Regions from separate parts of the Exiguobacterium sp. s150 genome, predicted to be linked through region 1. Evidence: predicted binding sites of a transcription regulator. Region 1 holds the regulator's gene; each other region holds the start of a gene.
The links. The regulator Rex, encoded in region 1, represses fermentation and respiration genes when NADH is low (regulators of the CRP and FNR family bind a similar motif). The targets are predictions, from matches to a motif close to TTGTGAAATATTTCACAA.
Positions count from the first base shown of each region.

Region 1 (10,557 bases):
GACGAGCTGTTCGAACCCGATTAGCCCTTCGGCGTGATACTTCTTCAACTTACTGAACGCTTGATACGAGACCGACTCCTCTGGAAACGTGAACGTGACGATGTGGTACGACTGCTTTTCCTTCTTCGCCATATCGGCTCCTCCTTTTAAAGGACCAGGTGACACATGCTTTCTCTTAACCCTTCCCCGGCTTCAGACGAAAAAAAACCTGTGACAATCGTACACGGCCAGCAGGTTTACATGGTAAAATTTACATAAAATATGTGAGATAGGAGCCACGCCTATGCAACGTCCGCTTCGAAAATCTGCCACGAACCGCTCACTCTCGGGTGTGTGTGGCGGCATCGCTGAATACTTTGACTTGTCTCCGCTCGGTGTACGTCTGCTCTTTTTAATCGTGCCGGGGAACGTCCTCATCTACATGATTCTCGCCAACTCGATGAAGGACGCTCCACGCTACCTATAAAAAAACTCGGAAGCCGCGGCTCCCGAGTTTTTTTATGCGTTGACTTTATCTTTCATCGCCGCGAGCGCCCCACTGTTGATGAAGTGCCATGGCTTGTTGTAGTGCGGTTGGAAGAAGAAGTCGACATAGGCGAGCTCTTCGACCGTCATCTCGTTTTGGATGGCGAGCGACAACGTGTTGACCGCTTGCGTCATGTCCGCTTTCGAGAGCACTTGTCCGCCGACGACACGATGTGTGCCGACCTCGTAGACAAGCTTGAACTGGACTTTTTCAGCCGTCGGCATGAATTCAGGACGATAGGCGTCCTCGACGACGACGCTCTCGACGTCGAGGCCGAACAAGGCGGCCGCTTCTTCCGTGAGACCTGACGAGGCGATATTCCAATCGTAGAGGCGAAGACCTGAAGTCCCTTGCGTCCCTTGATAACGGACACGCGGTGCGATCAAGTTCTCGGCGACGAGCGTCCCCATGCGGACGGCGTTCGTCGCGAGCGGGATGTAGGCGTGCGTGCGCGCCGGGTTGTAGTAGACGGCACAGCTGTCCCCTGCTGCGAAGACGTCCGGGTTGCTCGTGCGCATATATTCGTCGACGATGATGGCGCCGTTGCCAAGCATGTCGACTTGGCCTTCGAGGAGGCCCGTGTTCGGACGGAACCCGACACAGAGGATGACGAGGTCGGCCTCGAACTCGCCTTTATCGGTCACGACGTGCGTGACGTTTCCGTCTGTCCCACGGAACGCTTCGACCGTCTGGCCGAGCTCGAGGTCGATTCCTCGTGCCGTCATATCCGCTTCAAGTTGGTCGGTGAACGACTTGTCAAGATACTTGTTCAAGATGCGGTCGGCACTATCGATGAACGTGACGTGTTTGCCGTACACTTCGAACGCCTCGACGAGTTCGACACCGATATAACCGGCACCGATGACGGCGATGTTCGTCGCGTCTTTTGCCCGCTCGATGATGCGTTGGGCGTGGCCATAGTTTTTGCAGAGCTCAATCCCAGTCATCTCGATGCCAGGAAGCGTCGGGACGATCGGCCATGAACCAGTCGTGACGATCAAACGATCGAACGTGTCATACACTTCTTCCCCGGTGTCGAGGTTTTTCGCATGGACCGTCTTCGCTTCCGTGTCGATATTCAACACGTCGTGCTTCATGCGCATTGTCGCACCGAGTTCTTCGAGCTCAGTCGGTGACGCGTAGAAGAGCTCTTCCGCACGTTTGACGACACCGCCGACGTGGAGGGCGATCCCACATGAGAGGAAGCTGACGTTGTCGTTCCGCTCATACACCGTGATGTCGAGATTGTCGTGCTTGGCGAGTAATCCTTTGACTGCTGCTGTTCCTGCGTGTGTACATCCGATGACTGCGATTTTCATATGGTTGTCTCTCCTTTGAGTGTTAGGCAAGTTAGTGTTTGTGATAAATATCACATTTACTTTCTGAAATTAGTGTACTATTTCACAAGACAGTTTGACAATACCTTTGCTCAACTTTTCACGTAATTATGTCGAAAATTTGAACGCTCGTTGTGACACGAAAAAACCATCCTGTGATCAGGATGGTCAAGAGGATAGGCGTCGCTGTTTGACCCAAAGATAGGTGGCGACGCCGATATAAAGAATGAGCCCGAAGGCGTATAGACTGAATCCGATCAAGCTCCATCCCATCCCGTCCCAGCCACGGATGAAGACGAGACCAATCAAGAACAGTGTATAGCCGATTCCCCCGAGAAAGAGCGGAAACGTCAGTCTTCGCTTACGTGACGACCGTAAAAAATGAAGTGCGCAGATAAGTAAGGCCGTCGTCAAGACGCCGACTGCGATGAGCGCATCCCCGTAATATTCCCACATGACCTGTCCTCCCTGAATCGTTGATGGTCTCCTTATCTTACCACGGTGACGTCACACTTACTCGTTCAAAAAAAGCATCGCGTCCAAGAACGCGATGCTCACTTCTCATTCATCTGTTTCATCAAATCCATCTGTTCTTTCACTTGCGCTTCCTTCTCACGTCTGAGCACCCCGCGATACGTGACGCGTGAAATCGACAAGCTGATTTCATACAGGAAGAAGAGCGGTAGCGACACCATGAGGTGCGACGTCAAGTCAGGTGGCGTGATGAACGCCGCGATGACGAACAACGCGAAGTAGGCGTACTTCCGAATCTTTGATAAGAAAGACGGCGTCACGACCCCGATACGCGTCAAAAACATCGTCACGACCGGCAGTTGGAACAAGAGGCCGAACGGGATCGTGAGTTGCAAGAGGAACGTGAAGTAGTTCGACGCCCCGATGATTTGCGTCAGCCCGAGGTCTTGCCCGAGGTTCGTCGAGATGTCGAGGACGAGCGGGAACAACCAATAGTAGGCGAACGCGAGACCGACGAGGAACAAGATGAAGATGATTGGGATATAGGCGAGCGTCCCTCTCCGCTCTTTCGGATGCAGACCAGGTGCGACAAACGCCCACAGTTGATACAGTAGAAACGGACTGGCCGCGACGAGACCGATGACGAGCGCCAAATTCAAATAAATCATGAGCGGGTCCGCGACCCCAAAGGCGTTCAGCTCTAGTCCTCGTTCGACGAGGTCCGCCTGTAGATAGGCGAGCACGTATTTGACACTCGGCAAAGCGGCCAAAAAGAAGGCAAAGACGACAAATGCCGACAGCATCAGTCGTCTCCGCAGCTCTGTCAAGTGGTCGGACAGCGCCCGCTCTTGATCAGGTTGATGGTTCATGATTACTGCTCTTTCTTCTCAGAATCTTTCTTGTCTTTTTCATCATGTTCGTTCATCATACCGCTCGTGGCATTTTTGAATTCACGGAGCGTCTGGCCGGCCGCACGGCCGAACTCAGGCAACTTCTTCGGCCCGAAGATGATGAGCGCGATAATCGCGATAATGAAGAGACTTGCTCCCCCCGGAATCCCGACGACGAGTGACGATGCTAGTAATTCCATTATTGATGGACCCCCTCAGCAGATGGATAGTGTTGCATAAAGTAAATGAGCGACTGGAGTTCGATCGACAAGTCGATATGATGGACGCGGACCGTGTCCGGCACCGTAAGTCGAGCCGGCGTGAAGTTCAAAATCCCTTTGATGCCAAAGCGGACCAAGTCATCGGCGACCGGCTGCGCATAGGCGGACGGGACCGTGAGGATGGCGACATCGATTTTGTTTTGCTTCATGATCTGTTCCATCTCATCGACGTGATGAATCGGGACACCGGACATCGTCGTGCCGACTTTTGTCTCATCTGCATCGAACCCGACGACGATATGTGTGTTATTGTTTTTAAGGAAGTTATAGTTGACGAAAGCTGTCCCGAGATGACCGACCCCGACCAAGGCGACGTTCGTGATTTCGTCCTGGTTCAACGTCTTTCGGAAAAAGTCTAACAGATACTGTACGTTATAGCCATATCCCTTTTTACCGAGCGCACCGAAGTACGAAAAGTCGCGGCGAATCGTCGCCGAATCGACCTTGACCGCCTCACTCAGTTCGGCAGAAGAGACACGTTGTTTGCCTGATGAATGCAGGCTTTGGATAAACCGATAATATAGTGGCAACCGTTTGGCTGTCGCTTGCGGAATCTTTGGTTCGTTTTGACTCAACGGAAAGAGCCTCCTTTTTACGACACGTTACACACGAATCTGATTTCATACACCTTGATTGTAAACGAATTCACATGACCACTCAACGAATATACCTGAAAAGACTAAAAAATACAGTATACTAAATACAGAGAAAGGGGTTTTTTCACTTGATCCTATTGCAAGTCAACAACTTATCGAAATCATTCGGCGTCGAGCCGATTTTAGAGAACGTCAAACTCGAGATTCAAGAAGGTGAACGTGTCGCCCTCGTCGGCCGGAACGGTGCCGGCAAGTCGACGCTCCTCAAAGTCATCGCCGGGGAATATAACTACGACTCAGGCGACATCATGAAGCCAAAAGACGTCACGATCGGCTACCTCGCCCAAGACTCCGGGCTAGAATCGAGCGAGACGATCTGGAACGAAATGCTCACCGTCTTCACCGATTTAATCGAGCAAGAACAAACGCTCCGACGGATGGAGCAAGACATGGGCAGTGAACGCATCTTGAACGATGCGGACGCCTATGAACGGCTCCTCGCCGCGTATGACGAGGAACAACATACGTTCAAGGATCGGGGCGGCTATCAATATGAAGCGACGATTCGCTCGGTGCTACACGGGATGCGGTTCTATCCGGACGACTTCGAGCGTCAAATCGACACGCTTTCGGGTGGGCAACGAACGCGTCTCGCCTTGGCGAAGATGCTCCTCCAGAGCCCGGACCTCCTCATCTTGGACGAGCCGACGAACCACTTGGACATCGAGACGCTCGCGTGGCTCGAGAAGTACTTGAGCGGCTATAAAGGCGCCGTCCTCATCGTCTCCCACGACCGCTACTTCCTCGACCGGGTCGTCTCGGTCGTCTATGAGCTGTCGCGTCATCGGAGCCGTCGCTTCGTCGGCAACTATACGAAGTACCTCGAACAAAAAGCCGCCATCTATGAGCAAGAGAAGAAGCAGTTCGAGTCACAACAAGAAGAGATCGCCAAGATGCAAGACTTCATCCAACGTAACATCGCCCGCGCGACGACGACGAAGCGTGCCCAGAGCGTCCGGAAGCGACTCGAGAAGGTCGACCGGATGGATGCACCGGACGGCGACGAACGCAGCGCCGTCCTCTCGTTCACGATCAAACGCCAGAGCGGGAATGATGTGTTGAGCGGAAGCGACCTCGCCATCGGCTATGAGGAACCAATCGCTCAAAACCTGCGCTTCCAGCTGCAGCGCGGCGAATCGGTCGCCCTCGTCGGCCCGAACGGGGTCGGCAAGTCGACGCTTTTGAAAGTGTTGACGAAACAACAGCCGGCGCTCACCGGCGACATCCGTTACGGTACCGGCGTCGAGATCGGCTACTACGACCAGGAGCAACAGAATCTGTCTGATAAGAACCGCGTCATCGACGAGATTTGGAACGACTGGCCGCTCATGCGCGAGCAAGACGTACGGAGCCTGCTCGGCCAGTTCCTCTTCAGTGGGGACGACGTCATGAAACGTGTCCACGAACTGTCAGGCGGTGAACGGGCCCGCTTGACGCTCGCAAAGCTGAAGCTCGAGCAGCCGAACTTGCTCATCTTGGACGAGCCGACGAACCACTTGGACCTCGACTCGAAGATGATTCTCGAGAACGCGCTCCTCGACTATCCCGGCACCATCCTGTTCGTCTCGCACGATCGGTACTTCATCGACCGGCTCGCCACGCGGGTCCTCGAGATCACGCCGAACGGGATCGACGAGTACCTCGGTGATTACTCGTACTACGTCGAGAAGAAAGAAGAACTCGAAGAACTGGCCCGGCTCGCACGCGTTGAGACGAAACAAGTCGTCGTCAAAAAGCAACGGGCCGACAAGGAACAACAACGTGAGGAGCGTCGAATGAAACAGCGCATCGAAGAGATCGAGCTCACGATTGAACAGCACGAGGCGCGCCTCGAAGAGATTGAACAGCTCCTTTGCGAGCCGGACGTCTTCAACGACTTCGCGCGGGCACAGGAGCTATCGAGCGAGTCCGACGCGACGAAAGAGTCAATCACGGCACTGTATGCGGAATGGGAGGAGCTCCATTCATGATGCGGTCCCGTGCGCTGCGGATCGACTGGTTGCATGCGTTTTTGACCGGTCTCGCCTTCATCGTGCCGACCGGGACTGAATTCGTGTCCGAGCTCATCCGTGGAGAATCGACGATCGTCCCGACAATCGTGTTTTACTTCTTGCCCGTCGTCATCGGCTTCATCATCCAGACGTGGAGCGGCATCTTCATCAGTCTCCTGAGTGGATTGCTCATGAGCACGCTCTTCATCCGCCTCGTCGTCTGGCCGGTCGACGTGACGGTGCATAGCTTTTATGCACCCGGGTCGGTCTGGTTCCACTTCTATCAAACGACACTGTTCATGTGGGTGCTCGCGCTCCTCGTTTTCATCGTGAGCCGCGTGAATATGTGGTATAAACAGAAAAAACATCGTCCAGAAGCATGAAAAAGGGAAGCGTTCTCCTCGAATGGAGTCCGCTTCCCTTTTTGTTTAGAAATAACGCAGTGGCAAGAAGCCGCGCGTATGGAAGTCGAGTTTCGTGCCGTCTTCGGTGATGAAGAAGACGTATTCGTTCGTGTCGACGTCACGGACGAACACTTTGTAAAATGTCATCGCTTCTTCCCGGTTCGTCACGTAGCGTGCTTCATGGGTCGAGATGACTTGGGCGAACAGCTGTTGCTCATCGAACTCGGCGATGAGCGATTCGAACTGCGCCGCCTCTTCCTCGGTCGCCTCGCGTCCCGGGAAAAGTTCGTAGTAGGCGTCGCTCGCCTTCGGTTGAATCCCTAAGTTGCGATCGACGACGAGGACGCTCTCGATGTCTTGGTCGTCCATGTTCTTATACCCATACAGCGCTTCGACGAGCGTGTTCTCGCCCGTGACCCGGCTGATGCCTTCAAGCGATTCGGCCCCGGTGAGCGAACGCACACGCGTCGCTTCCGGCACGATTTCTTCTTGATAGGCGATATTATAGGCGCGGATAATCTCTCGTACTTGCAAAAACGTCGCGACGACGAGCAGTACGACGAGCCCGCCAATGATGATGCGTTTCGTCATGTCTCTATTTCCCCCTAGACTGTCATGCTCTCTTCTAAGGATAACCCAGGAACCGCATTCATCGCTAGTGTATCGCGCTTCCCGCGCACATACGCGTGATGTCCCGCGACCCCAATCATGCCGGCGTTGTCCCCACAAAGCGCGAGCGGCGGGATGACGAGGCGGATGCCTTCTTGGTCAGCCGCTGCCTGTAGCGCGGCCCGCAGGCCACGGTTGGCCGCGACACCACCGGCGACGAGGAGTTGTTTCGCACCTTTCTCGTTCACGGCACGAATCGCCTTCTCGACGAGCACTTCGACGACACTCGCTTGGAAGCTTGCCGCCAAGTTCTCCGGGATAATCGTCTCGCCCCGTTGCTCGGCGTTATGCACGGCGTTGATGACCGATGACTTCAGCCCGCTGAAACTAAAATCGAAGCTGCCTGGCTCGAGTCGGACGCGTGGGAACTTGTACGTGTCTTCCCCGCTCGCCGCGAGACGGTCGATGGCCGGTCCGCCTGGATAAGGGAGGCTCAGCGTCCGGGCGACTTTGTCGTACGCCTCACCGGCCGCATCGTCACGCGTCTCACCGATGACTTCGAAGACGCCATGTTCTGGCATATAGACGAGCTCGGTATGACCACCTGAGACGACGAGGCAGACGAGCGGAAAGTCCATCTCTTCGACGAGGTCGTTCGCATAAATATGCCCGGCGATATGGTGCACCCCGATGAGCGGTTTGTTGTGGGCGAACGCGAGCGCTTTAGCGGCACTGATGCCGACGAGGAGCGCTCCGACGAGTCCAGGACCTTGCGTGACCGCGACGGCGTCGACGTCTTGCATCGTCACACCGGCTTCATTGAGGGCATCGTCGATGACGTACGTGATTCGCTCGACGTGATGGCGCGAGGCAACCTCGGGCACGACGCCGCCGAACCGTTTATGGCTTTCAATCTGTGACGAGACGACGTTTGATAAGAGTGTCTTGCCGTCCTTCACGAGGGCGACCGACGTCTCATCACAGCTCGACTCGATCGCCAAGATGAGTGATGTGTTCATTCGGTTTCACTTCCTAACTTCGCCCAGTAAATCAAGGCGTCTTCATTGTTGTCTTGATAGTAGCGTTTGCGACGACCGGCGCACTCGAAGCCGAACTGCTCGTACAGCTTCTGAGCGCCGACGTTCGAGACACGCACCTCGAGCGTGAGCGCGGCGAGCGATTGCGCACGGGCGTACGTGACGAGCGCGTGAAGTAGCTGGTTTCCGACACCCTGTCCCCGATATTCCGGTAAGACGGCGATGTTCGTGATGTGTCCCTCGTCAACGATTTTCCATACCCCGGCAAAGCCGATGACACGACGATCATGAACGGCGACGAAATAGATGGCTTGCTCGTTTCGAAGCATCTCATTCATGAACGCTTCTTTCGTCCACGGAATCGCGAACGAGGCTTCTTCAACGGCCGTCACTTCTTCGACGTCAAGCCACGTCATGCGGCGGATGGTGATGTCAGCCATGATTTTGTCCCTCGAGCCATTTCGCCTCCGCCTCAGCGAGACGCAAATATTCCGGCTCAAACGCGTGGACGTCCGATGTCTCTTCTCCGAGTGCAACGAGATCGCTCGCGCGTCCATAGCAGTGGGCGGCTGGCGCTTCTGTATAGGAATAGTTTGCTAAGACGTCTCGGAACGGTTCGACGTCACCGACAACGACGAACTCCCCTTTCATATGTGTCTCGAGCCATGTCTCGACGGACGCATGCGTATCTGGGGTGAGTGGTTCATTATGCTGGTAATGTCCGATATAGGCGTTCCCGCGTCGTGCGTCGATGAGCGACACGACTGGGCGTTCTGTGTTCGGGGCTGCCGCCATGAGACGGAGGGCCGAGACGCCGACGAGCGGGATGTGGAGCGTATAGGCGAGCGTCTTTGCCGTCGTCACCCCGATGCGGATGCCCGTGTACGAGCCCGGTCCGGTCGTGACGATGACGCGCTCAAGTTCAGCTGGTGTCCATTTGACGGCTGCCATGAGCTGCTCAATCATCGGCATGAGCGTGACGGCGTGGTTCTTCGATACCATGACCGTTGCCTCGGCTTGAATCGTGCCATTTTCACTGAGCGCGACTGACAGTCGTGTCGTCGCCGTATCAATCATCAACTGTTTCATGCGAGCACCTCCTGGACGATTGTCTCGTACTTCTGTCCGACCGGTGCAAACGTCAGCCGTCGTTCTTCATCCCCAACACGCTCAATGGTGATGGCGAGCCGTTCAGTCGGAAGCGACGACTCGATCAAGTTCGACCATTCGACGATGGCGACACCGTCCCCGTTGATGTATTCTTCAAGACCGATGTCGTCCCCGGTGTCCTCGAGACGGTAGACGTCCATATGGTAGAGCGGTAAGCGCCCTTGGTATTGCTTCATGATCGTGAACGTCGGGCTGTTGACGTTCCGTTTCACGCCGAGTCCTTTACCGAACCCTTGTGTGAACGTCGTCTTGCCGGCACCAAGGTCCCCGTTCAATGTTATGACCGTTCCGGCCGTGACACGTGCGGCGAGTTTTTCCGCCACCGCTTGTGTCTCAGCCGCGGAATGGGTAATCAATGTATACATGAATGTTTCTCCTTTAGTGGTTGTCGCGATACGTACTCATTGTACACTCCATTTTAGACAAAAAAAAACACGAAACGTTATCGTTTCGCTATCTCATTTAAAAATTGGTTGCGGGGGCTGGATTTGAACCAACGACCTTCGGGTTATGAGCCCGACGAGCTACCAGACTGCTCCACCCCGCGACGACGTATGAAATTAAATAAAAATTGGTTGCGGGGGCCGGATTTGAACCGACGACCTTCGGGTTATGAGCCCGACGAGCTACCAGACTGCTCCACCCCGCGATGGTTTGAATTGTTTCGACATCCTCTATAATAAGTGAAGTAGTTATATAATGCAACCTTTTTCTTCATGTTTTTTCAGAATTGGAATCGGGAACATTTAAAAGAGTCTAATTTATTAGAGAAAAGGAGCGCGACCGTCATGTCGAAATGGGGCAATCGCTTTAAAAAATGGTTCTTTTCTGAGCTCGATGCGTCCGTCTATTTCCATACTGTCCCGTTCATCCCGAACGAGACCGTCCACGGGACTTTGCGTGTGATGAACACGACGACACACGTCGTCCGACTAAAAGAGTTGACGCTCAATTTCCTGACGACGTTCAAAGACATCACGCTCGAAGGAAACGAGTTCAATCGTGAAGCCGACATTCAAGAAGTGCCAATCAGTTTATCGGCCGTTCTCGAATCGGGTGCCGAAGAGCATATCCCGTTCACGTTCGATTTGACGATGTACGCCCCTTCGACTGCCGGCGCGCCTTACAGTGTCGAAGCGACCGTTTGGGACACCGATGGGAAACGGGTCTGGTTCGATGTCA
Region 1 covers NZ_JACSMC010000014.1:2,838-13,394, reverse strand. The annotation lists gene KNP76_RS08455 (hypothetical protein) at 1-132, opposite strand, end outside; gene KNP76_RS08450 (PspC domain-containing protein) at 284-466, shown strand; gene KNP76_RS08445 (FAD-dependent oxidoreductase) at 499-1,845, opposite strand; gene KNP76_RS08440 (YesK family protein) at 2,032-2,319, opposite strand; gene tatC (twin-arginine translocase subunit TatC) at 2,418-3,206, opposite strand; gene tatA (twin-arginine translocase TatA/TatE family subunit) at 3,209-3,427, opposite strand; gene KNP76_RS08425 (redox-sensing transcriptional repressor Rex) at 3,427-4,083, opposite strand; gene KNP76_RS08420 (ABC-F family ATP-binding cassette domain-containing protein) at 4,233-6,134, shown strand; gene KNP76_RS08415 (hypothetical protein) at 6,131-6,538, shown strand; gene KNP76_RS08410 (hypothetical protein) at 6,584-7,150, opposite strand; gene tsaD (tRNA (adenosine(37)-N6)-threonylcarbamoyltransferase complex transferase subunit TsaD) at 7,165-8,187, opposite strand; gene rimI (ribosomal protein S18-alanine N-acetyltransferase) at 8,184-8,645, opposite strand; gene tsaB (tRNA (adenosine(37)-N6)-threonylcarbamoyltransferase complex dimerization subunit type 1 TsaB) at 8,638-9,294, opposite strand; gene tsaE (tRNA (adenosine(37)-N6)-threonylcarbamoyltransferase complex ATPase subunit type 1 TsaE) at 9,291-9,740, opposite strand; tRNA gene KNP76_RS08385 (tRNA-Met) at 9,846-9,922, opposite strand; tRNA gene KNP76_RS08380 (tRNA-Met) at 9,948-10,024, opposite strand; gene KNP76_RS08375 (sporulation protein) at 10,164-10,557, shown strand, end outside.

Region 2 (10,557 bases), on a different contig from region 1:
GGCCCCGAGCAAGACAGCAAGGAAGAAGCCCATCAGCCACATCGGTAACAAGTCGGCAATCAAACTCGGATAGGCGAGGTCGGCCTTGTCGACGTTTGAACCGTACAAGTGAAACGCGATAATCCCTGGAAGTAACATGAAAATCGGAACGAGCAATTTCAAGTAACCGGTGAACAAGACCCCTTTTTGTCCCTCGGCCAAGTTCTTGGCGCCGAGCGCACGTTGAATGACGTATTGATTAAGCGCCCAATAAAACAAGTTGGCGAAGATCATGCCGGTAAAGATAGACAAGAACGGAACCGAGTCGTTACTCGAACCGATAGCATTCAATTTTTCCGGATTCGACGTCGCGATTGTCTTCATTCCATCGACAAGATTGCCATCGCCGAGTGCGATGAAACCGAGTGTCGGGACGAGGAATCCGATGATGATGAGTCCAATCCCGTTCAACGTATCCGATACAGCCACGGCACGTAGTCCGCCGAAGATTGCGTAGATGGCTCCGATAATCCCGATGAACCAGATGACCATCCAGAGCGCCTGTTCGAAACTGACGCCGAGTAGTTCCGGCACATCGAATAGCTGTAAGACGGCAAGGCCGCCGGAATAGAGCATTGACGGAATGGTGACGCACATATAACCGAACAAGAACAAAAGAACCGTCAGACGGCGGACGTCCTCGTCATACCGTTGGCTCAAAAATTCAGGGATGGTCGAAATGCCGATTCCGAGGAAGCGCGGTAGTAAAAAGAGCGCCATAATAATGGCGGCGATCCCGGCTGTGACTTCCCACGCCATGGCGGACATATTGCCGGCGAACGACTGACCGTTCAAACCGATTAATTGTTCGGCGGAAAGATTTGTCAGTAATAACGAACCGGCGATGAACAGGCTGGTCAACCCACGACCCGCAAGGAAATAGTCATCGGCGCTGTCGACTTTGCCACGCGTCATGCGATACGACACGTACGCCACGAGTCCCATAAAGATGGCACCAGTAATCAATATGTAAGCGACTTGCTGAATGGTCATACGAGAGACCTCCTTCGGTTTCTTCTTATTTATAAGTATCTTCATGTAATACCCATTAAAAGTAGGTAATCATTTCCCGTTTTCTCGTCTGTAAACAAAACGTAACAAAAAAAGCCATGTGTACGAGGACACATGGCTTAAAGAAATTGAAGCATGGATGTAGCGACGGTGAAGTAAATGATTAACCCAAGATTGTCCATCAGCGTCGTGATGAACGGCCCCGAAGCGACAGCCGGGTCAAGTTTTAATCGATTAATGAGAAGTGGGATGAGCGTCCCGACAATCGTCGCCACGCTCAGTGCCGCGAAAATGGAAATCCCGACAATGATACCAATTAAGGCGTTGTCATATAGGAACGTGATGACACCGAAGATGACAATCATGCAGACGACCCCGAGGATGACCCCGGTCCCGAACTCGCGTCGCACCATCTTCATGACGTTCTTTCGATTGATCGTGCCGAGTGCAATCGAGCGGACGGCGACGACGAGTGATTGGGTCGCGGCGTTTCCAGCTGAGCCCATGACGAGTGGCATGAAGACGGCGAGGAGCACGATTGTCTCAAGCGTTTCTTCAAATCCGCCAATCGTCGAGGCGGTGATCATACCAAGGAACATCAGGCTGATAATCCAAGGCGCGCGTTTTTTGGCCGCCTCGACCGGTCCCATGTTGATGTCAGATGAACCTTTCGTCGCAGATAGTTCTTCAAAGTCTTCGGTCGTCTCGCGCTCGATCACGTCCATGACATCATCGACCGTGATGATTCCGAGTAGTTTCTCTTCATCGTCGACGACGGGAAGGGCAAGCAAGTCGTACTTTTGCACGGTCCGGGCCAAGTCTTCTTGGTCGGTGAGCACGTTCGCAGAGACGACACGTCGTCCCATAATATCGGCGATCCGAGCATCGAGCCGTGACACGATCAAATCGCGGAGCGAGACGACACCGACGAGGCGACCGGATGCATCGATCACGTACAAATAATAAATCGTTTCGGCGTCCGGTCCGAGGTCACGTAGCTCTTCGAGTGTTTCGCCGACGGTCTTATCTGCCTTTAAGACGACGAACTCCGTCGTCATGACGGCTCCGGCCGTGTCGTCCGGATAGCGCATCAAGTCTTTGACTTCTGTGGCCTCGGTCTCGTCCATCTGTTCGAACAACTCGTTCATAAAGTCGTCAGGCAATTCGTTCATCAAGTCAGCCGCATTGTCCGAGAACATGTCGTTCAAGACACGGACCGCATAAGGCCGCGGCATCTCTTGGATGAATTGCTCCTGGTCTTCGAGTTCCAACTTCTCAAATAAATCCGTGAACGCTTCCGGTGTGAGTGCTCGATAGACGAACTGGCGCTCAGGCTGCTCGAGCTCGATAAATAAATCCGCCTGTTCACCAGGGTGAAGGGTAAGGAACAAGTCGCGGAAATCGACCGGGTCCCCCTTTTGAATGAGCGCGGTCACTTGAGCTTGGTGACGCGCATGTTCTGTACGTTCGATTGCCATCGACTCACTTCCTTTTCCGTAGTAGATTCAGGTACGTCCCTATCATACAGGAAAGGAACACAAAAAAAATAATGAATTTATTTCACAATGTATACAGCGATTATACAGAGGTAAGTGATTGTGTATACTTGTGTAATGATTCACAATTGTTTTTTTCATTCAGTTTTATCGATCGTTCATTCATCTCGATGTGGAATTCGCCACGGTCCCACCGTCGGACTTACCCGTCGCGATATTGGGTAAGTTGATAATGTAAGGGTAGCAACACACCCGAAACACTAGGAGGAAGCGAGATGATAACGATGATGGATCAACAGACCTCACGGGATACTACGCTCAAACATCCAATCCACGTGTATTCAGAAATCGGTGAACTCAGGACGGTGCTGCTGAAACGTCCGGGCCGTGAACTTGAAAATTTGACCCCCGAATATTTAGAACGACTCCTCTTCGATGACATCCCACATTTGCCGGTCATCCAAAAAGAACATGACTACTTTGCGAGCGCCCTGCAAAACCGTGGCGTCGAAGTGCTGTATTTAGAAAAATTGATGGCCGAGACGTTATCGCTTCCGGGCGTAAGGGAACGGTTCGTCGCCGACATCTTGTCCGAGTCAAAGTCGAACATCAACGGATCGTATGAGACGTTGAAAGAATATTTGCTCGCCTATGACAATGAACAGTTAATCGAGACGGTCATGGCTGGGATTCGCAAGTCGGAAATCAAGCCGGAGAAACGACGTCACTTGCATGAGATGATTGAAGACACGTATCCGTTCTACCTGGATCCGATGCCGAACCTATACTTCACCCGCGACCCGGCAGCGGCCATCGGCAATGGCTTATCAATCAACCGTATGAAAGAGCCGGCGCGGCGGCGCGAATCGTTATTCACGCAATATATCATGAAGTACCATCCACGATTCGCCAAACATGACGTCCCGATTTGGTCAGACCGTGACTACCGGTTCGCGATGGAAGGCGGGGACGAACTCGTCTTGTCTAAAGAAGTCGTCGCCATCGGGATTTCCGAGCGGACGACAGCGCAAGGCATCGAGCGGGTCGCCCTTAATCTGCTCAAGCATGGCGGGACGTTTAAAAAAGTGATTGCCATCGAAATCCCCAAATCGCGAGCCTTCATGCACCTCGATACCGTCTTCACGATGGTCGACCACGACAAGTTCACGATTCATCCGTTCATCCAAGGACCGGAAGGAAAGATGAACATCTTCGAGCTGTCACTGAATCAAGACGGAGAACTTCATATCACGCAACATAGCGATTTGTTACAAGTGCTAAAAGCCGCACTCAATCTCGATGACATCGTTCTCATCCCGTGTGGCGGCGGCGATCCGATCGCGGCGGCACGGGAGCAGTGGAACGACGGATCGAACACGCTCGCCATCGCACCAGGGGTCGTCGTCACGTACGACCGAAACTATGTCTCGAACGAGCTCTTGCGTTCGGAAGGTGTCGAAGTCATCGAAATCATGTCAAGCGAGTTGTCACGCGGCCGTGGGGGCCCACGTTGCATGAGTTGCCCGATTATTCGTGAAGATATTTGACGAGGAGGAACCTGAACATGTCCACAACGTACAATGTTGATTTGGTAGGCCGTCATTTTTTATCACTCAATGCGTTTTCTCCGGACGAACTGAACTACTTGATTGATTTGTCGGCCGCGTTCAAGCGACAAAAGAAACAAGGCATCCCACATCGCGTCTGTGAAGGGAAGAATGTGGCTCTCTTGTTTGAAAAGCCGTCGACGCGGACACGGTGTGCATTCACGGTCGCAGCCGTCGACCTCGGCATGCATCCGGAATATCTCGGAAAGTCGGACATTCAGTTTGGTAAGAAAGAATCCGTTCGTGATACGGCCATCGTGCTCGGTCGCATGTTCGATGGCATCCAGTTCCGAGGCTTCGCGCATGCGACGGTCGAAGGACTCGCACGTGACGCGGGCGTCCCGGTCTGGAACGGGTTGACCGATTTGTATCACCCGACGCAAATTTTAGCCGATTTCTTGACGGTGAAAGAGCAAAAAGGCGACCTTGCCGGCATTCGGTTCGTTTACGTCGGGGACGGGCGCAATAACATGGGTAACACGTTGTTGATCGGCGGTGCAAAAGTCGGAATGGATATCCGGATTTGTGCCCCGAAATCACTCTGGCCGTCAGACGAGGTCGTCGATTACGCCCGCTCGGTCGCACAAGAGACGGGCGCGCTCATCACCCTCACAGAAAGCGTCGACGAGGCGGTCGCGAACGCGGACGTCATCTATACGGACGTCTGGGTATCGATGGGTGAAGAGGCCGAGTTCGCAGAGCGGATTCAACTGCTCCGACCGTATCAAGTGAACATGGAGATGCTCGAGAAGACAGGGAACGCAGATGTCATGTTCCTCCACTGCCTCCCGGCGTTCCACGATTTAGAGACAGAGGTGGGCCGGGCCATTTATGAAGAGTACGGCTTGGCCGAGATGGAAGTGACCGATGAAGTATTCCGGAGCCGTCATTCGTTCGTGTTTGACGAGGCCGAGAATCGGATGCACACGATTAAAGCAGTCATGGCGGCGACGCTTGTCGATACAGCGGAATGGCTCGAACGTTGAGGAGAGGGGGGGGATTTGTCCCCTTTAATGAAGCGAAAGGGATGAGTTAAATGTCTACGAAATTAGATCATGACTCAAGCGGTTCAGCTGGCGCAAATCCTAGTCCTAAAGACAAACGGTTGGGGCTCGGGGCCCTGACGGCACTCGTCGTCGGTTCGATGATCGGGGGCGGGGCGTTCAACTTGGCGGCCGACTTGGCCCAAGGTGCGAACGCGGGTGCGATTCTCATCGGCTGGGTCATCACCGGCATCGGGATCATCACACTCGGATTAAGTTTCCAAAACTTAACGATGCGGCGACCGGACCTCGACGGCGGGGTGTATAGTTATGCGCGGGCTGGCTTCGGACAGTTCGTCGGATTCAACTCGGCTTGGGGCTACTGGCTCTCCGCCTGGCTCGGAAACGTCGCGTACGCGACACTATTGTTCAGTTCGATCGGCTATTTCTTTCCAATCTTCGAAGGCGGTCAAAACATCGCCTCCATCATCGGTGCGTCCATCATGCTATGGCTCGTCCACTCCCTCATTTTGCGTGGGATTCACGAGGCGTCGATGATCAACATCATCACGACCATCGCGAAACTCGTTCCGATTTTTGCCTTCATCACCATCACGTTATTCTTCTTCAATCTCGACAACTTCACGTTCGACTTCTGGGGACAGGGCGGCTTCTCATGGAGTAGCATCCGCGATCAAGTCGTCTCGACGATGCTCGTCACGCTCTGGGTCTTTATCGGTGTCGAAGGGGCAGTCGTCTTGTCAGGACGGGCCCGGAAGCGCTCGGACGTCGGGAAGGCGACTGTCATCGGTCTACTCGGGACGCTCATCATTTACTTGCTCATCTCGATTATGTCGCTCGGTTTGTTGAATCCAGAGAACGTGGCGAACGCCACGCAACCGGCGATGGCGTACTTGCTCGAGTCGGCAGTCGGTCCTTGGGGGGCGATGCTCATCAACGGTGGGCTCGTCATCTCGGTGCTCGGGGCGTGGCTCGGTTGGACGCTCCTTGCGGCAGAGATTCCGTACGTGGCAGGGAAAGACGGTGTCTTCCCGCGTTGGTTCACGAAAGAGAATAAAAACAACGCTCCGGCGAACGCACTTTGGCTCACGAATGGTTTAATTCAACTGTTCCTGTTCACGTTTCTATTCTCGGACGCAGCGTATAACTTCGCCTTCTCGCTCGCATCGAGCGCCATCTTGATTCCATACGCGTTCTCGGCCTTCTATCAAGTGAAAGTCGCAAAAAATGGCATCGGCTACAACGCCGGTGAACGTCGGACGCGCGATCTCGTCATTGGGGCGGTCGCTTCCATCTATGGGATTTGGCTCATCTATGCGGCAGGCGTCGATTACTTGTTATTGACGACGCTCCTCTACGCACCAGGGACGTTGCTCTACGTGAAAGCGCAACGTGAGAACGGGATCAAGTCGTTGACGAAGACAGAATGGACTGTCGCCGGTATGTTGACCGTCCTCGCCATTTTAGCGATCGTCCGCATCGTCTCAGGCAACATCACAGTCTTTTGATCGGGGGAATGGACATGAAGAAACGACGCGTCGTCATCGCGCTCGGTGGCAATGCAATCCAACAAGGGAAGGATGCGACCGCGAACGCCCAAATGCGCGCGGTCGAGACGACCGCCGACGCGTTGGCGGGTCTAATTGCAGAAGGAATCGAGGTCATCATCACGCACGGCAACGGGCCCCAAGTCGGAAATTTGATGTTGCAACAAGCAGCTTCCGATAGCGAGGCGACACCGGCGATGCCCTTAGACGTCTGTGGCGCGATGACACAAGGGATGATTGGGTATTGGTTTGAGAACGCGCTGACGAAAGCGCTCCGGAAACATGGACTCGAACGGTCGGTCGCGCCACTCGTCACACGGGCCGAAGTCGATCCGAACGATAGCGCCTTCAGTCACCCGACGAAGCCGATCGGTCCGTTTTATTCGGAGCAAGAAGCGATTCGACTCGAGCGAGAGACTGGCTTCCTGTTTAAAGAGGACGCTGGCCGCGGTTATCGTCGTGTCGTCCCGAGCCCGTTCCCGATTGCGATTTGCGAACATGCCGTCATTCGTGACCTCATCGACAACGGACACGTCGTCATCGCCTCTGGCGGGGGCGGCATTCCGGTCATCGATACACCGGACGGTTATGTCGGTGTCGAGGCCGTCATCGATAAAGACTTTGCCGCCGCAAAATTGGCCGAGCTCGTCGAGGCCGACATGCTCCTCATCTTGACAGCGGTGGATCACGTCTATGTCCATTTTGGGACGCCGGACCAAACGGCGCTCGAAGAGACGACGAAACAACAACTCGAGACGTATATCGCGGAAGGGCAGTTCGCGCCCGGTAGCATGTTGCCAAAAGTTCGCGCCGCCCTCCAATTCGCGGAGACGGGGGAAGGGCGCCTTGCCGTCATCACATCGCTCGATCAGGTCAATGAGGCGGTGCGAGGCCGAATCGGGACGCGTGTTCGCATGGCGGCGACGCTAAAACAATAATCGATTAACCGTGGCCGACCCGGGTCACGGTTTTTTGTGCACCCACATCCTGTCGTTTTCGAAACAGAGACATCGGGAAGGAAGATTGTATGTCGAAACTGACATTGGTATCATTTTTGGTGTAAACGTTTGCACAAACAGAGAGGGAGTGACGAAGAGCGGCAACGCTCGAACCTATGCGCTTATTTGAACAGGATCACGTCTATTCGAAGCAGATGAAACCGAAAGCGGATGAACGAGCCGTCGTGCAGGGAAGCTGTTATCGCTTCACCGTGCTCACGAGCCAATTGATTCGTATGGAGTACGCGGCAGATGGTGTTTTTGAGGACCGACCGACCCAAGTCGTCTGGAATCGCGACTTCGACGTCCCAGATTTTCGGGTCATCGAAGACGAGCACGAACTGCAAATCATCACCGACCACGTCCACTTGTACTATACGAAAGGCCCGTTCGCACCAAACACACTCTATGTCGATGTGAAAGGGAACTTCAGTACGTATTACAGTCGCTACACGTTCAACGGGCCAAAACGGACGCTCAAAGGGACGGCCCGGACGCTCGACCATGTCGACGGCGCGGTCGAACTCGATGAAGGGATCGTCTCAAAACAAGGCTACGCCGTTATTGACGATTCGACATCATTCATCATGACGGACGACCGCTTCGTCGAGCCACGCCGTAAAGACGTCCATGACTTGTATTATTTCGGTTACGGTCACGAGTATCGGCGTGCGCTCCGAGATTTTTATCAGCTGACCGGTCCGACCCCGTTGCTGCCGAGAAAAGCGCTAGGGAACTGGTGGAGCCGATATTGGCGCTACGACGAGACGGAATACAAGGCGCTCATGCGTCGCTTCAAGACGGAGGACATCCCATTTTCGGTCAGCGTCATCGACATGGACTGGCACGTCACCGACATACCGGAGGAGTACGGGAGCGGTTGGACCGGATACTCGTGGAACCGAAACTTGTTCCCGGACCCGAAAGGTTTCTTGAAATGGTTGAAAGAGGAACATCTCCTCGTCACGTTGAACCTCCATCCGGCTGATGGGGTGCGCGCCTTCGAGGACCAATACGAATCGATGGCCGAGGCGATGGGGGTCGACCCGGCGACCGGTGATCGAATCCCGTTCGACTTTTCAAATAAACGGTTCATCCAAGCGTATTTCGAACAGATGCATCACCCGCATGAAGCCGACGGGGTCGACTTTTGGTGGATCGATTGGCAACAAGGCTCGACCTCGAAGATGGAAGGACTCGACCCGCTCTGGATGCTAAACCATTACCACGCCGTCGATATCGCCCGAGACGGGAACCGTCCGCTCATCTTCTCACGGTACGCAGGGCCGGGAAGCCATCGTTATCCAATCGGTTTTTCCGGAGACACGCTCATCTCATGGGCGTCGCTCGCATTCCAACCGTATTTCACCGCGACGGCCTCGAACATCGGCTATGGTTGGTGGAGCCATGACATCGGTGGCCATTATCGCGGGGCGAAAGACGACGAACTCGCCGCGCGTTGGGTCGCGTTCGGGGTGTTCAGTCCCATCATGCGCCTTCATTCGACGTTCAGCATCTTCAACGGCAAAGAACCGTGGCGTTTTGGATTAGAGGCCGAACGCTCGATGCAGTCGTTCCTGCGCCTACGTCACCAGCTCATCCCGTACTTATATACGATGAACTGGCGTAACCATATGGAGGCGACCCCGCTCATCTTGCCGATGTATTATGAACATCCGGATGAGGACGCGGCGTATGACGTGCCGAACGAATATTATTTCGGCAGTGAACTGATTGTCGCGCCGATTGTCGAGCCGATGAACAAGGCGCTACACGTCGCCGCCTCGAACGTCTGGTTACCGAAAGGCGATTGGTTCGACTTCTTCACCGGACATCGTTATGCGGGTGACAAGTCGGTCCGTGTGTTCCGGGGAATAGACGAACAGGCCGTGTTCGCGAAGGCGGGAGCCATCATCCCGATGGCCCCGCACCATTCTGGGCGGAACGACACGGACAACCCGGACGAATTAGAAGTGCTCATCTTCCCGGGGGCCTCGAACACGTTCACGCTTTATGAGGACAATGGGACGGACCGTTCTTATGAGACCGGCGCGTATGCTGAGACGACGTTCACACTCGACTGGGAAGCCCGCCGCCTCGACATTCGTCTGTCTGGAGATGCGACGGTCTTGCCGGAAGGGCGTACGATGACGCTCCTCGTTCGTGGCGTCAAAGCCGAAGGTGCGTACAAGCAGGAGACACAGACGCTCCGTCTCGAGCTCGGAGAAGTTGACCGCGACATGACCGTCGAACTCCCGGTCGACTTGACGAGTAACGACCACCGCCTCGATCGGTTGTACCGTTTCCTCGACCGGGCCGAGATTTCCTATGATTTGAAAGACCGGTTGTATCAGATGTCGGCAGCAAAAACGCGCCTCGAGGCGTGGCTGTTCGATTTGCATGCGCTCGAACTCGAGCGGAATCTCCAAGACGCGATCATGGAACTGATGTTGGACTGAAGAGGGGGCTGTCCCCTCTTTGTCTTGTCAGAAAACTGTCGGGTTTTGAAAGCGTTTACATAAAGCGATTTAGTATATTGAAGGGGGAACGATTCGATTGTGGAAAGTGAGGGATGCGACATGTCGCAGCAATGGACGGTTGAGGACTTGAGACAAATCGACGTGTTCAAGCAGTGTGGGAGTCGAGAACTCGAGGCGCTTTTGCCGCACGTCTATCAACGGACATATCGAAAAGGACAGATTTTGTTTATGGAAGGCGACCCGCGGGAGCGCGTCTACTTTCTCATGGACGGTTACGTCAAGCTTGAGCGCCTCCATGAGACGGCGATGTATCAATACGCGGACTACTTGAAGCCGAAGCAGTTGTTCCCGTACAGCGGGATGTTTTCCACGACG
Region 2 covers NZ_JACSMC010000011.1:42,194-52,750, reverse strand. The annotation lists gene KNP76_RS07475 (solute:sodium symporter family transporter) at 1-1,032, opposite strand, end outside; gene mgtE (magnesium transporter) at 1,170-2,528, opposite strand; gene arcA (arginine deiminase) at 2,831-4,093, shown strand; gene argF (ornithine carbamoyltransferase) at 4,111-5,139, shown strand; gene arcD (arginine-ornithine antiporter) at 5,190-6,665, shown strand; gene arcC (carbamate kinase) at 6,680-7,642, shown strand; gene KNP76_RS07445 (glycoside hydrolase family 31 protein) at 7,819-10,161, shown strand; gene KNP76_RS07440 (Crp/Fnr family transcriptional regulator) at 10,282-10,557, shown strand, end outside.
Region 2: arcA (arginine deiminase) is a predicted target of Rex. The motif match lies at 2,657-2,674, and genes of this name have one in related genera.

Region 3 (10,557 bases), on a different contig from region 1:
CGTCAAATTGATGCGGAACTCGATTCGTTTGAGGAATTAGCGGAATTGCTTCACCGAGCGCTCGTCGACGCACCGCCCATCTCGACGAAGGAAGGCGGCATGATTCGAGAAGGGTATTCGAGCGAGCTCGACGAACTGCTCGAAGCGAAAGCGAACGGGAAGACGTGGATTGCCAACCTTGAACAACAAGAGCGTCTTGCGACCGGAATCAAGTCGCTCAAAATCGGTTATAACCGTGTGTTCGGTTACTATCTTGAAGTCACGAAAGCGAACGCGAAGCTGCTCGAGGAAGGGCGGTATGAACGGAAACAGACCCTAACGAACGCCGAGCGTTACGTCACACCGGAATTAAAAGAAAAAGAGGCGCTCATTCTTGGGGCCGAAGAGAAGAGTTGCACGCTCGAGTATGACTTGTTCGTGGCACTTCGAGACGAGGTCAAGCGCGAGACGAAACCGTTGCAGCGGCTTGCCCGTTCGCTCAGTGAACTCGACGTCTTGCTCAGTCTCGCCATCGTCGCCGAAAAACGGGATTACGTTCGCCCGACGACGGCGAAACATGTTCAAATCGACCGCGGCCGCCATCCTGTCATCGAGACGGTGCTCGGGCGCGGCGAGTACGTCGCGAACGACTTGACGCTTGACGACTCGCGGCGGATGCTCCTCATCACGGGACCGAACATGTCCGGTAAGTCGACGTACATGCGTCAATTCGCACTCATCGCCATCATGCATCAGATCGGTTCGTTCGTCCCGGCCGAAGCGGCCGAGCTCCCATTGTTCGACCGTATCTTCACGCGAATCGGGGCAGCCGACGATTTAGTCAGCGGCCAGTCGACGTTCATGGTCGAGATGACCGAGACACGTCAAGCCGTCACGGAAGCGACGGAACATAGCCTCATCTTGCTCGATGAGATTGGACGCGGGACGTCGACGTATGACGGGATGGCGCTCGCGCAAGCGATCGTGGAATATATCGCGGCCACGATCGGCGCGAAGACGCTCTTCTCGACCCACTATCACGAGTTGACCGTGTTGGAACAGACGATCTCGACGCTAGAGAACGTGCACGTCCGCGCAGTCGAACGTGATGGTCGCGTCGTCTTCTTGCACGAGGTCCACCCAGGCAAGGCGGATAAATCGTATGGGATTCACGTCGCCGAGTTGGCCGACTTGCCGGCAGATTTGATTGACCGGGCCCGGTCCATTTTAGAGCACCTCGAAGCCGAACCGGCGCCGGATGAAGCGAAGCGAGAAACACGCCCGACAAGTGAGACGGATGTGGCCCAGCTGTCCTTGTTCGAGAAATCGGACAGTTTAACAGACGAACTGCTCGCGCTCGATTTACTCGCCATGAATCCGATTGAGGCGATGCAGGCGCTCTATGCGCTACAACAAGCTGCGAAGAAAGGATGAGACGATGGGAATCATTCAAGAACTCCCTGAACAGTTAGCCAACCGAATCGCGGCGGGCGAGGTGGTCGAGCGACCCGCCTCGGTCGTCAAAGAACTCGTTGAGAATGCGATTGACGCCGGCGCGACGAAGATTGAGGTCGAGCTCGTCGAGGCCGGGATTCGGCTCATCAAAGTCCGGGATAACGGACACGGATTTTATGAAGATGACGCACCGCGCGCTTTTCTCCGTCACGCGACGAGCAAGATTCGCGACGAGCATGACTTGTTCCGCATCCGAACGCTCGGTTTCCGAGGCGAGGCCCTCGCGTCGATTGCCTCGGTTAGCCACGTTACGCTCAAGTCACGCCGCGCTGAAGAGGTCGGATTTGAGATGACGCTCGAGGGAGGGGTCTTGACCGAGACGAAGCCTGCGGCAATGAACGTCGGAACGGAGATCACGGTCAGCCAGCTGTTTTACAATACGCCGGCCCGGTTGAAATATTTGAAGACATCGGCGACCGAACTCGCGAGCATCACGGATACGTTGAATCGTATCGCCCTGTCTCATCCGGAGGTTCGTCTTGCAGCCTATCATGAAGACAAGGAGTTGTTGCGGACGAACGGAAACGGTGACCTTAAACAAGTGATGCTCGCCATCTATGGACGCCAAGTCGCCTCTCAAATCGTGACGGCGTCGAGCAAGACGAACGACTATAGTTTGAGCGCGTATCTCGTCCGTCCGGAAGTGACCCGTTCGAATAAACAATACGTGACGCTCATCTTGAACGGACGCAGCATCAAAAACTTCGCCCTCACCCAAAGCGTCCTCGAAGGCTATCACACGCTACTCCCGATCGGCCGTTACCCCATCGCTGTGCTCGAAGTGAACATGGACCCGATGTTGATCGATGTCAACGTTCACCCGACGAAGCGCGAAGTCCGGCTCTCAAAAGAAAAAGAGTTATGTCAATTGATTCGAGACACGGTCCAACTGACGCTTCGTGAGCAACGCCTCATCCCGACGGTCCAACCGAAACCGAAAGTGGAACGCGCCCAGACGGAACAAGCGCGACTCGACTTTACCGTCGAGCGCTCGCCTGAAGTGAAAGAAGAGCCGGCATGGAACTACCCGATACCACGTGAACCGATCACGTCGCCGAGCCAGTGGGCACCAACGCCTTTGAACAAGGAAGTCTCGCCGAGGCACGAGCCTGATTCGGAGGCCACCCCGATGAAACAGAAGAAGGAGCGGCTCCCCGAGCTCGACGTCATCGGGCAATTACACGCGAGTTATATCGTCTGTGGCGGCGAGGACGGCATGTACGTCATCGACCAGCACGCCGCGCAAGAACGGATCAAGTATGAACTGTTCTATGAACAACTCGGGAATCCGGGGAAAGAGTACCAGCTACTCTTGTTACCGCTCACGCTCGAATTCACCCAGCAAGAAGCGCTCGCCATCGAAGAAGTGCTGCCGCTCTTAGAAGAGGCCGGGATTCAACTCGAGCCGTTCGGGGGGAACACGTTCCTCGTCCGAGAGATTCCGACGTGGTATCCGCAACACGACCTTGAAGGAACGGTTCGGGATTTAGTCGAGATGGCGATTCGCGATCGTTCGATTGACCTTGCCAAATATCGCGAGGAGGCGTCCATTTTGATGGCATGCAAACGTTCGATTAAAGCGAACCATCCGTTGAACGTCGAGATGATGCGCCAACTGATTCACGACTTGTCGGAGACAGCGTCGCCTTACACGTGTCCGCACGGTCGCCCAATCCTTGTTAAATGGAGTACGTACGAACTTGAGAAACTGTTTAAGCGTGTCATGTGACAACGTTGTAATCTTTTTTAACGGTCTGTAACGTTTACCCGATGCGTGACGTGGGAACATTATACACATGTCGCTCAACGCATCGAGGTTGAGAGGTGGCTCTTTCACTGCCTCACCCTCAAGATGTAGACATGATCCATTAACCAGTAGGGGGAAAAGATTATGGCAGACAAGCTTAATGTAACGAAACGAGAGTTACGACCACGATCGGTCCGTGCAAACTTACGCAAAGAAGGAAAAGTGCTAGGTGTCGTTTACGGCTACAAAGTCGAGAGCACACCAGTCGCGTTTGAAGAGATGGCACTTCGTAAAATCCTTCGTGAGCATGGTGATAACGCCTTGATCGAACTCAACATCGACGGCAAGAAAGTGAACACGCTCGTTCACGGGACAGAAGTTGACCCGTTCACGAACGAGTATAAGCACGTCGAGTTCATGGCCGTGAAGATGGACGAAGCAACAGAAGTCGAAGCGGACGTCACGCTCGTCGGCGACGCGAAAGGTGTCAAAGAAGGCGGCTTCTTGGCACAAACGCTCTATAAAGTCACGGTATCGGCCACACCTGCCAACATTCCAGAGCGCATCGAACTCGATGTATCTGAACTTGGCATCGGTGACTCGGTGACGGTAGCGGACATTCCAGAAAACAAAGACTACGAGGTTGTCTCGGATGGCGAACTTCAAATCGCATCGGTTAATGAGCCGGTATCACTTGAAGAGCTTGAAGCAGACACAGATACTACGCAAGAAGGTGAAACTGAAGCGACTGAAGAAGTGTCGGCTGAAGCATCTTCGGAAGAGTCTGAAGAGAAGTCTGAAGACAAAGAATAAGCTCGATCGAACGACCCTTTGCGAAGGGTCGTTTTTTTCGTCACAAATCCGACATATGTAAACGATTACGATGTGAAAAATGTGTCAACATGGTCTAAGGTCGATTGCAATTTATTGGATTCGGGCTTATATTGTTAATGATTTCACATGTTCGTTCTTATTATAAAGGTTCATTCAAACAGAAAGAAGGGTTTGTGACATGGCATCAATGGAAATCCATGCACTTGAATCATTACGGAAGAAAGCCCAGGCGTCATCGCACATGATTCATTATCGGCCAATGGAATACTTTTTACGGGCGATGCTCGCCGGGATCTTTATCGGGTTCGCCGCCATCTTCACACTAAAAGTCGTCAATGGCATGTATCTGCTTGATTCGCCGTTCACGACGCTCATTGGCGGCTTTTCGTTCGGGATCGCACTCGTCATGATCATTTATGGGGGAGCTGAGCTGTTCACGGGGAATACGATGTACTTCACGACGTCGACGTTGCGCGGATATACGACGCTCAGTGATACGATGCTCGTCTGGTTATTGTGCTTTGTTGGGAATGCAGTCGGCGGAATTTTGTTCGCCATATTGCTTGCCCCGACCGGAATCATTCAAGAACTTGGGATGAACAACTGGTTGTTCGCCGTCGTCGAGAGCAAGATGCACCATACGACGGTCGAGATTTTCTTCCGTGCCATCTTCTGTAACTGGATGGTTTGCCTGGCGATTTTCTTGCCGAAACAAATGAAAAATGAATTTGCGCAAATCTTCTCGATGATCTTCCTAGTCGCGGTCTTCTTCGCTTCAGGATTCGATCATGTCATCGCGAATTTCGTTTTGTTCGCGCTCACGCTCGTCGTCCCGCACCCAGAGACAATCAGTTTCGCCGGGGCGATTCACAACTTGGTTCCGGCGACGTTCGGAAACATCATCGGAGGTGCCTTGTTCATGGGGGCCATCTATACGTGGTTGAACGCGAAAGGATTGCGGGAAGCCCAAGAGTCAGAAGAAGTCGAGTTGACGATCGTCAAACCTGCTAAAGAAGTATGACTTATATCACGAATCGTAACAGTCGAGTCCCTGCCTAGGGTTCGGCTGTTTTTTGTCATGTTTGCCCTATAAAGATGTCACAAAGTCGTCCCGCATAAATGCCTGCGAACGTGACATAATCTATATATAGATGATTAGTTCGCTGTTTACAGCGAATGGATTCAATATATAGTGAGGTGTTGCAGGGTGAATTTAATTCGATTGTATGAAGATGTCTGTGTCCTCCCTGACCAGGATTTGGTCCAAGAAAACGCGAACGTGGACGGCAAGTCGCCGCTCGGGAAGCTGGCTCGCTTGTCCTCGGAAGTGTCAAAAGAACTCGCGACGACGTACTTGTTGTCCGAACGCTCGCGACGTGCGGTCGCCGATAATTTTTTATACATTCACGATGCAGACTATTACGTGACGGGCTCAACGACGTGTTGCCAAATTCCGCTCGGTGACTTGCTAATGAACGGCTTTCACACCGGACATGGGACGATTCGGCCCCCGAAAGACATCCGGTCGGCGATGGCACTCGCCTCGATTATCCTTCAGGCGAACCAGAACATGCAGCACGGAGGACAGGCGTTCCCAATGTTTGACGTTGATTTAGCTCCCTATGTGGAGAAGACGTATGAACGTCACCTCGAACGACTCCGTCATCTCCCGGTCGAGTTGACGGACACCGAGATGCGTACGATTGCGGAAGAAGAGACGATTACGGCGACGTATCAAGCGTGCGAGGCGTTCATCCACAACGCCAACTCGATGCATTCCCGTGGCGGTGGGCAAGTTCCGTTCGTTTCCATCAACTATGGGACGGATACGTCACGATGGGGCCGAATTTTTATTCGGGAACTGTTACGCGCGACCGAACGCGGTCTCGGGAATGGCGAGACACCGATCTTCCCGATTCAAATTTTTAAAGTAAAAGAAGGCGTCAACTTCCATGAGGGAGACCCAAACATCGACTTGTTCAAACTCGCTTGTCGAGTGACAGGGAAGCGGCTGTTCCCGAACTTTTCCTTCATCGACGCCCCGTTCAACGCGCAATACAATGACGGTACGCCGGAGTCCGAGGTCGCCTATATGGGTTGCCGGACACGCGTGATGGGCAATCGGCACGGCGCTGAGACGTCGATCGGACGGGGAAACTTGTCGTTCTCGACACTGAACTTGGTAAAGATGGCCCTCGTTTCATCTGACATCAAAGCGTTCTATCGTATGCTCAACGACTATTTCGACATCGCAATCGAGCAATTACGCGACCGGTTCGAATACCAGTGCAAACGCCGAGCCGATGAATTCCGTTTCCTTTACGCACAACATGTTTGGCGTGGCGGCGAGACGCTCGCTCCGGATGACGAGGTCCGCGACGTATTGAAGCAAGGTACACTCTCGGTCGGTTTTATCGGGCTGGCCGAGACGTTACAGGTTCTATTGGGGTCGACCCATGCCGAGTCGCGAGAAGCTGAACGACTTGGCCTAGAGATCGTGACGCATCTAGCCGAGCGGGTGAAAGAAGCGGCCGACCGATATGATCTAAACTTCTCGCTCCTTGCGACCCCGGCGGAAGGGTTGTCCGGCAAGTTCGTCGTGAAAGATCAGGAAGCGTTCGGGATGATTGAAGGCGTGACTGACCGCGCGTTCTACACGAACTCGTTCCACGTGCCAGTCTATAAAGATGTCTCGATTCGTGAAAAAATTAGAATTGAGGCGCCTTACCATGCCCTTTGTGACGCTGGCCATATCACGTATGTCGAAGTCGATGGTTCCCTTGCCCATAATTCGGAAGCCGTCGAGGCAATCGTTAGACTGATGCGTAAACATGACATTGGCTATGGGTCGATCAATCACCCGGTCGATCGTTGTGGGAATTGCGGACTTGAAGGCATCATTGATGAAGCATGCCCGACTTGCGGGGAGTCCGAGCAAATTGAGCGTATTCGCCGTATCACAGGATATTTGGTCGGCACAATGGATCGATGGAACTCGGCAAAACGGGAAGAAGAACGAGCGAGGGTGAAACATGATGCGCGTCCTATCCGTCATTGAAGATTCGGTCGTCGACGGGCCGGGAATCCGTACCGTCGTCTTTACAGCGGGCTGCCCGCATCACTGCCGAGGCTGTCACAACCCGGAGTCATGGAATCCAGCCGGCGGGGAAGAGGTGTCAGTTGAGACACTTCTAGAACAGATCCAAGTGTCTGGGTGGGACGGGGTTACCGTTTCAGGCGGTGAACCGTTTATGCAACCGAAAGAGTTGGCGGCTCTCGTTCGGGGCTGCAAGCGATTGGCAAAAAACGTTTGGGTTTATACCGGGTATACGCTTGAGTTACTTGAACAGATGAATGACGAACACGTGACGGACGTGCTCAATCAAGCCGACGTGCTCGTCGACGGGAAATTCATCGAGTCCCTAAAGGACCGATCGCTCCGGTTTCGAGGTTCGAGCAATCAGCGCATCATTTTTTTGAACAAAGTGTGATCGGGGCGAATCGCCTCGATTTTTTGTATACTCATAAAAAAGGGGGAATTTACATGAAATGGTGTACATATGAACGTGACGGGGAAGTAGCGATTGGGATCGTCGAAGGGACGAACGTGTATGACGTCAGTAATCAATTACATACGAACGCATTGTTAGAAGTCATCGCCCGTGAGTTCGAGCCAGACGTCGACCTAGACGTCGCACCGCGCTATCCGCTCGAATCGGTCAAACTGCTCGCACCGTACCGTCCGCTCAAAAACGTCATCTGTATCGGAAAGAATTACGAAGAACACGTGAAAGAGATGGACACGGCAGGGGCCGGGAAGCTCGTCATCTTCACGAAGGCGCCGACATCGGTCGTCGGTCCAGACGCAGTCGTCGAACGACATCCGGAGCTGACCGACCAGCTCGATTATGAAGGGGAGCTTGCCGTCATTATCGGCAAGTCGGGCCGCGATATCGAACACGTCGAGGAACACATCTTCGGCTACACGGTCTTAAACGACATTACGGCGCGAGACGTGCAAAAACAACACGTCCAATTCTTCCGCGGCAAGTCGTTTGATACGTTCTGTCCGATTGGCCCTTACGTCGTCACACCGGACGAGCTCTCATTCCCGCTCACGATCGAGACGACCGTGAACGGGGAACTTCGACAAGCCGGCACGACCGCCGACATGATTCGGCCGATTGAAGAATTGATTCGGACGCTGTCAAAAGGAATGACGCTCGAAGCCGGGGACATCATCGCGACCGGAACGCCTGCTGGTGTCGGCCATGGGATGAAACCACCTGTCTATTTACAGACAGGCGACACGGTCGAGGTATCCATCTCGGGGATTGGTTCGCTACGAAATATCATCGTCTAACACATTGACGCAAATTGTGAAGAATCTTGTAAACGCTCCGTCAATTCTCGATGAGCGGATCGGTTCCGATTATAATCAACATAGAGATTAGAGGAAACATCATTGAGGAGATGAATCAATATGGAACGAAATGATCACACACCTGAAGATAAACGACGCGACGAATGGCTCGACACGGAAATCGGGTCATCGACACGTTCGCCCGAACCACCGCGAGTGGAACGGCCGGCGAGACCGTCCTTCCTCGGACGGATGTTCCCGGGATTTGTCGGAGGGGTCATCGGGGCGCTCGTGACCGGGGCGGTCGCGTTCCCGTTTCTCGACCAACCGGTGTCGAACGTGAACGATACGGCCGTCACCTCGGAAGGGACACCGCTTCAGACGTCCTCGAACGTCGGGGACACGTCGGTGACGGATGCCGTCGCTGCCGCGCAACCGGCCGTCGTGACCGTGAACAATTTCGCGACGCAAGGTTTCTCGAGCCAGTCGGTCGAGGCCGGTGTCGGCTCTGGGGTCATCTATAAAAAAGAAGGCGACGCTGCATATATCGTCACGAACCATCACGTCGTCAACGGGGCTGACCGATTGACGGTCACGTTTAACGATGGGAAGACGGCGGATGCGACACTTATGGGCAGTGATGCGACGTATGACTTGGCCGTCTTGAAAGTCGATGCGGCCGACGTGCCAGCCGTCATCAATATCGGTAAGTCCGGCGAGTTGAAGCCAGGACAGACCGTCATCGCCATCGGCAACCCACTCGGTCAGTTCGAAAACTCGGTGACGCGTGGTGTCGTCTCGTCGACGTCCCGACTTGTACCGGTCGACACGGATGAGAACGGACAAGCCGATTTCAACGCCGAGGTCATTCAGACCGATGCGGCCATCAACCCTGGTAACTCAGGCGGCGCCCTCATCAATGAGGCGGGTCAATTGATTGGCATCAACTCGATGAAAATCGCGACAGATGCCGTGGAAGGGGTCGGCTTCTCGATTCCAATCGATATCGCCTTGCCGCTCATCAACCAAATCGAGCAGACGGGCGAGGTGAACCATCCGTCGCTCGGGGTCTCGCTCCGCGACGTGTCGGAGTTTCCGCCTGGATACTTGACCGAACAGATCAACTTACCGGAATCGGTGACGAACGGGACGATTATCATCGATGTGCAGGCGAACAGTTCAGCAGCACGAGCCGGACTTCAAGCCCGTGACGTCATCGTCAAAATCAACGACCAGGACGTCTCGTCGTTCATCGACCTCCGGAGCGAACTCGTTCGCGATACGGACGGGACGGTGTCAATCGAGTACATTCGTGACGGTCAGACCGAGACGGTGGACGTCGAGATTCAAAATGCGAACGGTTCAGCACTCTAAAAGGTGGGCATCTTGCCCGCCTTTTTTGATATGCTTAGAAAAAAGGAGGGATTCATTTGCTTCGTATCTTCTATGGCATATTATTTTTAGGCGCCGGCGTCATGCATTTCGTCAACGAGCGTGCCTTCATGTCCATCATCCCGAAGGCTTGGCCGTTCAAACGGTTCATGGTCCAAGTGAGCGGCGTGATCGAGATTGTGTACGGGACGTTGCTGCTGCTGAATCGGGGCACACGGTTCGTCAAGCGGACGGGACCGGCCTTCTTGCTCGCCGTCTTCCCGGCGAACATCAACATGGCGCTGAAACCGTCGCGAATCGGCGGAAAGACGATCCCGAACTGGGTAACGTGGCTCCGTTTACCGCTGCAATGGGTGCTCATTAAAGGAATTAAAAAAATTTAGTACATACGGAGGGGGAAAGTCATGGCTACGAACGTATTGACGTGGTTCGACCACTTTCACACGCATCCGGAAGTGAGCTGGAAAGAAGTCGAGACGACGAAGACGATTGCAACGATCTTGACCTCGCTCGGCGTATCGCACGACACGTTCGATGACGTCACGGGCGTGTTGGCAGAGATTGGGGACGGCGAAGACGTCATCGCCGTCCGGGCCGATATCGATGCGTTATGGCAACAAGTCGATGGGACGTTTCAGGCAAACCATTCGTGTGGTCACGACGCGAATATGAGCATGGTGCTCGGCGCGCTCGATCTTTTGAAAGATGAGCCGTTACAAAAACGGAT
Region 3 covers NZ_JACSMC010000001.1:5,596-16,152, reverse strand. The annotation lists gene mutS (DNA mismatch repair protein MutS) at 1-1,413, shown strand, start outside; gene mutL (DNA mismatch repair endonuclease MutL) at 1,418-3,223, shown strand; gene KNP76_RS00060 (50S ribosomal protein L25/general stress protein Ctc) at 3,386-4,054, shown strand; gene KNP76_RS00055 (formate/nitrite transporter family protein) at 4,263-5,096, shown strand; gene KNP76_RS00050 (anaerobic ribonucleoside triphosphate reductase) at 5,283-7,133, shown strand; gene nrdG (anaerobic ribonucleoside-triphosphate reductase activating protein) at 7,111-7,566, shown strand; gene KNP76_RS00040 (fumarylacetoacetate hydrolase family protein) at 7,620-8,438, shown strand; gene KNP76_RS00035 (S1C family serine protease) at 8,559-9,812, shown strand; gene KNP76_RS00030 (DoxX family protein) at 9,869-10,213, shown strand; gene KNP76_RS00025 (amidohydrolase) at 10,235-10,557, shown strand, end outside.
Region 3: KNP76_RS00055 (formate/nitrite transporter family protein) is a predicted target of Rex. The motif match lies at 4,186-4,203, and genes of this name have one in related genera.